One region of the Rhizobium sp. BG4 genome, then DNA from elsewhere that is predicted to be linked to it. Evidence: predicted binding sites of a transcription regulator. Region 1 holds the regulator's gene; the other holds the start of a gene.
What was found. The regulator PhoB, encoded in region 1, activates phosphate uptake and scavenging genes when phosphate is short. The targets are predictions, from matches to a motif close to TGTCATNNANCTGTCAT.
Positions count from the first base shown of each region.

Region 1 (4,591 bases):
TCCTGTTCCTGATCGTCATGAACCTAGGAGCCATCCTCTTGCGCCGTCGCTTTGAGCGCCGCTGGTAAACGGAGTAAAACCCAATGAACATGTTGACAGAAGCAGCAGTTGAAAAGGCTCTGGACCAGAAGATGAACAGCATTCCCTACAAGATGATCGGCCAGGACGTTTCCGTCTATTACGGCGAAAAGCGCGCCCTCTTCGACGTCAAGCTGAACATCCGCGAAAACACCGTTACGGCGCTCATCGGCCCGTCCGGCTGCGGCAAGTCCACCTTCCTGCGCAGCCTGAACCGCATGAACGACACGATCGACAATTGCCGCGTCACCGGCAAGATCACGCTCGATGGCGACGATATCTACGATCCGGATATCGACGTGGTCGAACTGCGCGCCCGCGTCGGCATGGTGTTCCAGAAGCCGAACCCGTTCCCAAAGTCGATCTATGAGAACGTCGCTTACGGCCCGCGCATCCATGGTCTCGCCAAGACCAAGGCCGACATGGACCAGATCGTCGAGACCAGCCTGCAGCGCGCCGGCCTCTGGAACGAGGTCAAGGACCGCGTTCATGAATCCGGCACCGGCCTCTCCGGTGGTCAGCAGCAGCGCCTCTGCATCGCCCGCGCTGTTGCAGTCTCGCCAGAAGTCATCCTGATGGACGAGCCGTGCTCGGCACTCGACCCGATCGCCACCGCAAAGGTCGAGGAACTGATCCACGAGCTGCGCGAAGCCTACACGATCGTCATCGTCACGCACTCCATGCAGCAGGCCGCCCGCGTTTCGCAGCGCACGGCCATGTTCCACCTCGGCAACCTCGTCGAGGAGAACGACACCGACAAGATGTTCACCAATCCGGACGATCCGCGCACCCAGGATTATATCATGGGCCGCTTCGGCTGATCTTTGGCGTCACGACCCCCGATAGACACTCAAGGACTTTCCCCATGGCATCGACACATATTTTTTCTGCGTATGACGAAGACCTGAAGTTCCTCTCGCGCCGCATTTCCGAAATGGGCGGCCTGGCCGAGCAGATGGTTTCCGACGCTGTCCGCGCCCTCGTCAACGGCGACGCGGCGCTGGCGCAGAAGGTCATCTCCGACGACGTGATCCTCGATCACGCCGAGCGCGAGATCAACGACAAGGCGATCGTCACCATCGCCCGCCGCCAGCCGATGGCGTCGGACCTGCGCGAGATCATGGGTTCGATCCGCATCGCCGCAGACCTCGAGCGCGTCGGCGACCTCGGCAAGAACACCGCAAAGCGCGTCATCGCCGTGCAGAGCACCGGCGTTCCGCGCAAGCTCGCCCGTGGCCTGGAGCATCTCTCCGAGCTCGCGCTCGTCCAGCTGAAGGAGGTGCTCGACGTCTACACGACGCGCGCTGCCGACAAGGCGAAGTCGATCCGCGAGCGCGACGAGGAAATCGACGCGATGTACACGTCGCTGTTCCGCGAGCTCCTGACCTACATGATGGAAGATCCGCGCAACATCACCAGCTGCACGCATCTGCTCTTCTGCGCCAAGAACATCGAGCGCATCGGCGACCACGCCACGAACATTGCTGAAACCATCTACTACATGGCGACCGGCGCTCAGCCGGAAGGCGAGCGTCCGAAGGACGACACCGCCAACACCGTCGGCGCGGTAACGGAATAATCATCCGGACCGGGCCTCAGGAGACAGAATAGAATGATCCCGAGAGTTGCAGTCGTTGAAGACGAAGAAGCACTGAGCGTGCTTCTTCGCTACAATCTCGAAGCCGAAGGTTTCGAAGTCGATACCATCCTGCGCGGCGACGAGGCGGAAATCCGCCTTCAGGAGCGCACGCCGGACCTTCTTATCCTCGATTGGATGCTGCCTGGCGTATCAGGCATCGAGCTCTGCCGCCGGCTGCGCATGCGCCCGGAAACCGAGCGCTTGCCGATCATCATGCTGACGGCGCGCGGTGAAGAGAGTGAGCGCGTCCGCGGCCTGTCGACCGGCGCCGACGACTATGTCGTCAAGCCGTTCTCGACGCCCGAGCTCGTTGCCCGCGTCAAGGCGATGCTGCGCCGCGCCAAGCCGGAAGTTCTCTCGACCGTGCTGAAGTGCGGCGATATCGAACTCGACCGCGAAACGCACCGCGTTCACCGCAAGACCCGCGAAGTCCGTCTCGGACCGACCGAGTTCCGCCTCCTGGAGTTTCTGATGTCGTCGCCGGGCCGCGTCTTCTCGCGCTCGCAACTGCTCGACGGCGTCTGGGGTCACGACATCTATGTCGACGAGCGTACCGTCGACGTCCATGTCGGCCGCCTGCGCAAGGCGCTCAACTTCTCGAACATGCAGGATGTCATCCGCACCGTCCGCGGTGCCGGTTATTCCATGGAAGCCTGAGTGATCAAGGAGGCTACGGCCTCCTGACAAGCAGATACAAAAAAACGGGCCGAAAGGCCCGTTTTTCGTTTGTCTTTACCCGGCTCAGTTTGCCCGGGCTGCGGCCCTGCGGCGATCATTGACCGGCTGGTAAGCCAGGCGCTGGTGATAGGTGCAGTAGGGCGAAGAATCCGGGCTTTCGCAGCCGCAGAAATGGAAATCGTCCTTCAGCGGATCGCCGACCGGCCACTTGCAGGTACGCTCGGTCAGTTCCGTCAGGCCGAGACGGCGCGAGATCGGCACGACAACGTTGGAAGCCGGACGATATTCCATCTCCTCCATGACGTCGATTTCGATCTCTTCCTTCAGCATCGTTGCGCCCTGCGGGCGGGCAACGGTGCGGGTCGTCATGCGCGATGCATAGTTCGGAGCGCGCGGTGCCGAAGTCGTGCGCTTCGGAGCTCGTGCCGCCGTCGCATTGCCGCCGGCCTTGGCACGGCCCGGCAGTGCCAGACGGTGAACCTTGCCGATAACGGCATTCCGGCTCACGCCTCCAAGTTGCGCCGCGATCTGGCTCGCGCTCAACCCTTCGGACCACAGTTTCTTGAGTTTCTCGACCCGCTCGTCTGTCCAGTTCATGCCCTGTGTCTCCGCCGTTTAAGCGTTGTGAAGGCAGAATCCTTCACCGTTTGCCCCGGATGAATCCGACACAAGAAACGCTTGACTAATTTTGGTGACTAGTTCCGCCGCATGCAGTCTAGTAATTGAGTTTTAACCTAGTGTGAGGCTGACTCCGTGACAAGAGTCGCGGGAATCCGGATGAATCGAATTTCAAGTTTTCCCCAACTTGCTTCCCCACAGAGTCATTTCTGCAACATTAGCTGTTGATGAAACGCGACATCGCTTGAGCGTCACCCAGAAGCCACGAAAGCCGTAGTTTTGTTGACATTGCAGTGCGAAAAGTAAATAGTGCACAGCGCCGCCGAGAGGCGGCATTTTTAATTTTTCGGACCTGGTTTTTTAGCCGGAGTCCGGTTGCCCATAACGCTGACAGGAGACCGCGCCATGGCTGAAGCCGCGCCGCTATATGATACCTATTCTCGTGCCCCTCTGCGGTTCGAGCGAGGTGAGGGCGTCTGGCTGATTACCGAGACCGGCGAGCGATATCTGGATTTTGGCGCGGGCGTTGCCGTGACCTCCGTTGGCCACAGCCATCCTCACGTTGTCGATGCGCTGAAGGCGCAGGCCGAGAAGGTCTGGCACCTCTCCAATATCTATGAGATCCCCGGTCAGGAAAAGCTCGCCAGGCGGCTGACGGAAGCGACTTTCGCCGACAAGGTGTTCTTCACCAATTCGGGTGCGGAAGCCCTGGAATGCGCGATCAAGACCGCGCGCCGCTACCAGTATTCGAAGGGCCATCCGGAGCGCTTCCATATCATCACCTTCGAAGGCGCCTTCCATGGCCGTACGCTGGCGACGATCGCCGCCGGCGGCCAGGAGAAGTATCTCGAAGGCTTCGGTCCGAAGACCCCCGGTTTCGACCAGGTGCCTTTCGGCGATGTCGAAGCCGTCCGCGCGGCGATCACCGACGCGACGGCAGCCATTCTGATCGAGCCCGTACAGGGCGAGGGCGGTATCCGCCCAGCGACCGTCGAGTTCATGAAGGCGCTGCGCCAGCTTTGCGATGAGCATGGCCTGCTGCTGATCCTCGACGAAGTCCAGACCGGCGTTGGCCGTACCGGCAAGTTCTTCGCCTATGAATGGTCCGGCGTTAGCCCCGACATCATGGCTGTTGCCAAGGGCATCGGCGGCGGTTTCCCGCTCGGAGCCTGCCTTGCAACGGCTGACGCGGCCTCCGGCATGAAGGCCGGCACACATGGCTCGACCTATGGCGGCAATCCGCTCGCCATGGCCGTTGGCAGTGCCGTTCTCGATATCGTGCTCGCCGATGGCTTCCTGCAGCACGTCCGCGACGTGTCGCTGGTCTTCCGCCAGGGCCTGGCGTCGCTGAAGGATCGCTATCCTGACGTGATCGAGGATATCCGCGGCGAAGGCCTGCTGCTCGGCATCAAGGCCGTCGTTCCCTCGAGCGAACTCCTGGCTGCGATCCGTAGCGCGCATCTGCTGGGTGTCCCGGCGGGCGATAACGTCATCCGTCTCCTGCCGCCTCTGGTGGTGACTGCGGAAGAAGCCCGCGAAGGCCTCGCACGCATCGAGCAGGCCGCCGAGAGCATTCGC
Region 1 covers NZ_CP044125.1:1,325,948-1,330,538, reverse strand. Annotated here, with positions in the region: gene pstA (phosphate ABC transporter permease PstA) at 1-68, shown strand, start outside; gene pstB (phosphate ABC transporter ATP-binding protein PstB) at 84-899, shown strand; gene phoU (phosphate signaling complex protein PhoU) at 944-1,657, shown strand; gene phoB (phosphate regulon transcriptional regulator PhoB) at 1,691-2,374, shown strand; gene F2982_RS06960 (GcrA family cell cycle regulator) at 2,459-2,992, opposite strand; gene F2982_RS06955 (aspartate aminotransferase family protein) at 3,419-4,591, shown strand, end outside.

Region 2 (4,591 bases), on a different replicon from region 1:
ATCGAAGACCCGAACCTTGGCGCGGAAGCCCGAGAGTACGCGGCGCAGCGCCTTGCCGAGATCGCCGAAGCCGACGATACCGATCTCCGATCCAGCGATCAGCCGGGCGCTGGCATTGCCTTCGCCGCCCCAGAGCTCGCTGCCCTCACGGAAGGCGACATCGGCATCGACGATGCCGCGTGCCAGCGAGAGCGCGAAACCAAGACCGATCTCGGCCACCGGCTCGGCGAAGACCTGGCCGGTCGTCACCACATGGATGCCGCGCTGGAAGAGGATGTCATAGGGCATGTTGTTGATCAGATTGCTTTCGACATTCAGCACGCAGCGCAGCGAGGTCATCCGCGCCAGCGTTTCCTCCGAGAGCGGCGGCTGACCGATGATGTAGCGGGCTTTGCCGAGCACGCCATCGCCAAGACCGGCGATATTCTCCGGGTCCGCCTCGACGATCTCGTACTTATCATGAAGCACGCGACGCGCCGCGTCGCTGAAGATCAGGTCGAGCGTGCGTGGCTCCGGTGCGCTGATCGCCAGTGGCTTTTCGGTCTTGGTCATTTCATCCTCCTCCCGCAGCCGCTCACGGCTGCACAATCTCAATTCGCGCCTCGCGCTCTCCGGCTACAAGAGACAGGCGCTCGGCCTGCACGATCTGCAGCCAATCCTCCGCATGCGCCAGAACGACCGGACAGCCGATGCCATAGAGCGCCTCGGCGACCATCGCGCCGGTGACGACGATCGCGTCGCGTTTCAACAGGATGATGCCTGAAGGCGCCGTTTTCAGCCGGATCGCTTCGGCGAGCACCGAGCTTCCCGAACTCGATCCCCGTCCGGCTTCCATGACCAGGATAGACCCGCTGATCGACTGGCCGCTCTGCGGATGCCACTGGTCGATGATCCTGCCGGTCGCGGAATCGAAGCCGCCCAGAAGCTCAGGGGCTCAGCCAGCACGAAGGCCAGTGCTTCGGCGCTGCCTTCCATGAGCGTCGTTGCGGAAAAACGCGTCACAGCCGCACCACCTTGCCCGCCCGGGCGGAGGCCATGCATTCGGCCAGCGAGCCGAAGGCGACGTCGACGCCGATATTGCCGGGCGCGTAGTAAGCCCATTTGCCGGAATTGGTCATGACGGCGCCGGACATGTCGCGAATGATCGCCGTGACATAGGTGCAGGTATCGATGACGAGCGTGATGCCCACGGCCTCCAGCCTCGCGCGCCAGCTGCGGTTCTCAAGCTCGGCCAGAACCTCGCGGTTGGTATTGATATAGATGTCGGTCGCCGCCTTCTCGTCCGTCAGCAGCGGCATCAGCCGCTCGAACTCGCCGATCGAGAAATGCGGCGTGCCCATGCTGACCGCGGCAAGCGCGGTCCCCTCCGCCACCGTCGAGAGATTGCGGATCGTCTCGCGGGTATCATCGCGGCTGAGCCGGATGATCTCTTCCGGCTTTTTTCCGCCGCAGGCTGCCTCAAGGGTCGGTGCTTCCGGCGTCAAGCCGACTGCATGGAAAAGTGCCACGGCACCCGCCGAAGCGGCAACGGCGCCCAGCGCCTTCAGATCGTCCTCGGAGCTTTCCTTCGGCAATCCACGGATAACCGGGATCCTGTCGCCGCAGCGGCGGCCGATGGCGTGACCGGCCGCAACGCAGATCGATCCGGCATCGCCGTCAGGGAAAGCTTCGACATCGATCAGCACCGTGGCGTGACGGTTTTCCGTAACATGCAGCCCGTAATAGGGCGCCCGGCCGGTCAGCGCGCAACAGAGATCGATGAAATCGCCATAGCGATTGGTGCGGGCTCCAAGCACGGAATTGGCAAAGACGATCGCGTTCGATTCCGCCCAGGCGATCTGCGCGCCGAAGCGCGGCCGGAAGATCGTCTGGTAGGGGGCGCAGGTGAAGGTCGGCACGCAGCCGAGCTCTTCATGCGCCTTCATCAGCCGCGCGCCATTACGGCCAAGTTCGGCCTCGCCGCGAAACAGTTCGGGATGGATGAGATCGACCGAGCCGACATTCAGCGTCGTCGGCACCCGGACGCGCCCGCCCCATGAGACCATACGCTCGACGAAATCGAGGCTGACCTCGCCGAGATAGAGACAGCCGTCGATATGGGCCGCTTCGATATCCACCAGTTCCTCAGCGCCGACGGCTTCGGCAAAGCGCACCAGAAGCCGCATCGCAAAGGCTGCCGCCTCGCCGTGGCGGCCATCGAGAAGGGCGTGATCATCGGGGGAAAGCTGGAGCGAGGAATGCATGGCGGCGACGCTATCAGGTCGTCCCGCGGGAGAGAAGATGGCTTGCGAATTCGACCAAAGCCACACTCGACAAAACTGTCATAAACACTATGTCACAAAACCTTCACAATTTCATTTGCCAGTTCGTTTCTTTTCGTTTTGTATGCGCAAAGTTTCGCAACGAAACCGGCCGGTGAGATCGAGGAGGATCTGCGCCGGCAAGCCGTGACCGGCTGAAACGGCGCGGCAGGACACATAGGGAGGAACCATGTCCATTCGTTTCATCGCCGCATCGGCGGCAACTGTCACCCTGTCGCTCTCCTTCGCTTCGAGCGCTTTCGCGGTGACCGAACTGCAGTGGTGGCACGCCATGGCGGGCGCCAATAACGAGGTGGTCAACCAGCTCTCCAAGGAATTCAACGACAGCCAGAAGGACTACAAGATCGTTCCGGTCTTCAAGGGCACCTATCCGGAAGCCCTGAATGCCGGCATCGCCGCCTTCCGCGCCAAGCAGGCGCCGGCGATCCTGCAGGTCTTCGACGCCGGCAGCGGCGTGATGATGGGCGCCGAGGGCGCGATCATGCCGGCGGCCCAGGTTCTCGAAAAGGGCGGCTTCAAGTTCGACAAGTCGGAATACCTGCCTGGTATCGCCGCCTATTATTCGAAGCCCGACGGCACGATGCTGTCCTTCCCCTACAACTCGTCCTCGCCGATCCTCTATTACAACAAGGACACCTTCAAGAAGGCCGGTCTCGACCCGGAAAGCCCGCCGAAGACCTGGCCTGAAGTGTTCGAGGCCGCCAAGAAGATCAAGTCGAGCGGCGCCTCCTCCTGCGGCCTGACATCCACCTGGCTGACCTGGATCCAGACCGAGAACCTCGCTGCCTGGAACAACGTCTCCTACGGCTCGAACGAGAACGGCCTTGCCGGTACCGATGTGAAGCTCGCCTTCAACTCGCCGCTCTTCGTCCAGCATTTCCAGTCGATCGCCGATCTCGCCAAGGACGGCACCTTCCGTTATGGCGGCCGGACTTCCGAGGCCAAGCAGCTCTTCACCTCCGGCGAATGCGGCATCATGACGGAATCGTCAGGCGGCCTCGGCGACATCATCAAGACGGGCATGAACTACGGCATCGGCCAGCTGCCCTACTATGAAGGCGAAGGGCGCCCGCAGAACACCATCCCCGGCGGCGCCAGCCTCTGGGTCTTCGCCGGCAAGAGTGACGAGGAATACAAGGGCATCGCCCAGTTCTTCCACTTCCTGTCGCAGACCAAGATCCAGGCGCGCTTGCACCAGGTCTCCGGCTACATGCCGGTCACCATGGCCGCCTATGAGGACACCAAGAAGTCCGGCTTCTACGACAAGAACCCGGGCCGCGAAACGCCGATCCTGCAGATGATGGGCAAGGCGCCGACCGAAAACTCCAAGGGCGTGCGTCTCGTCAACCTGCCGCAGGTCCGCGACATCATGAACGAAGAGTTCGAAGCGATGCTCGCCGGCAAGCAGGATGCCAAGGCTGCCCTCGACAAGGCGGTCGAGCGCGGCAATGCCGCCATCCAGCAGGCGATCGGCCAGTAAGTTACGGCGCAATTCCGCCCGCTGCTTCGGCCGCGGGCGGTCCCTTCATGCCAAGGAGATCGCCGTGCAGCGCGTCGTCTTTCCGAACAAGATCCTTCCCTATTTCCTGGTGGCCCCGCAGATCATCCTCACGGTGGTCTTCTTCTTCTGGCCGGCCAGCCAGGCGCTCTACCAGTCGATGCAGCGCGAAGACCCCTTCGGCCTGAAAAGCGGCTTCGTCGGCTTTGCGAATTTCCGCGATGTGCTGGCCGATCCCAACTATCTGCATTCGCTCTACGTCACCGTCGTCTTCAGCGTTCTGACCGCCCTGCTGTCGATGGTCGTGGCGCTGGCTTTGGCGACGGCCGCCGACAAGGTGGTGCGCGGGCAAACCTTCTATCGCACGCTGCTGATCTGGCCCTATGCCGTGGCGCCCGCCGTCGCCGGCATGCTGTGGCTCTTCATGTTCAATCCGGCCATGGGCACCTTCGCCTATATCCTGCGCCGCAACGGCTTCATGTGGGATCCGCTTCTGAACGGCAACCAGGCGATGACGCTGGTCATCGTCGCGGCCGCCTGGAAGCAGATCAGCTACAATTTCCTGTTCTTCGTCGCCGGCCTGCAGGCGATCCCGAAATCGTTGATCGAAGCGGCCGCGATCGACGGCGCCCGCGGCAGCCGCCGCTTCTGGACGATCGTCTTCCCGCTGCTGGCGCCGACCACCTTCTTCCTGCTCGTCGTCAACACCGTCTACGCCTTCTTCGACACCTTCGGCATCATCCATTCGGTGACCGGCGGCGGCCCGGCAAAG
Region 2 covers NZ_CP044126.1:941,487-946,077, forward strand. Annotated here, with positions in the region: gene F2982_RS24490 (hydroxyacid dehydrogenase) at 1-552, opposite strand, end outside; gene F2982_RS24495 (DUF126 domain-containing protein) at 575-922, opposite strand; gene F2982_RS24500 (aconitase X catalytic domain-containing protein) at 999-2,243, opposite strand; gene ugpB (sn-glycerol-3-phosphate ABC transporter substrate-binding protein UgpB) at 2,491-3,801, shown strand; gene ugpA (sn-glycerol-3-phosphate ABC transporter permease UgpA) at 3,866-4,591, shown strand, end outside.
Region 2: ugpB (sn-glycerol-3-phosphate ABC transporter substrate-binding protein UgpB) is a predicted target of PhoB. The motif match lies at 2,334-2,350, and genes of this name have one in related genera.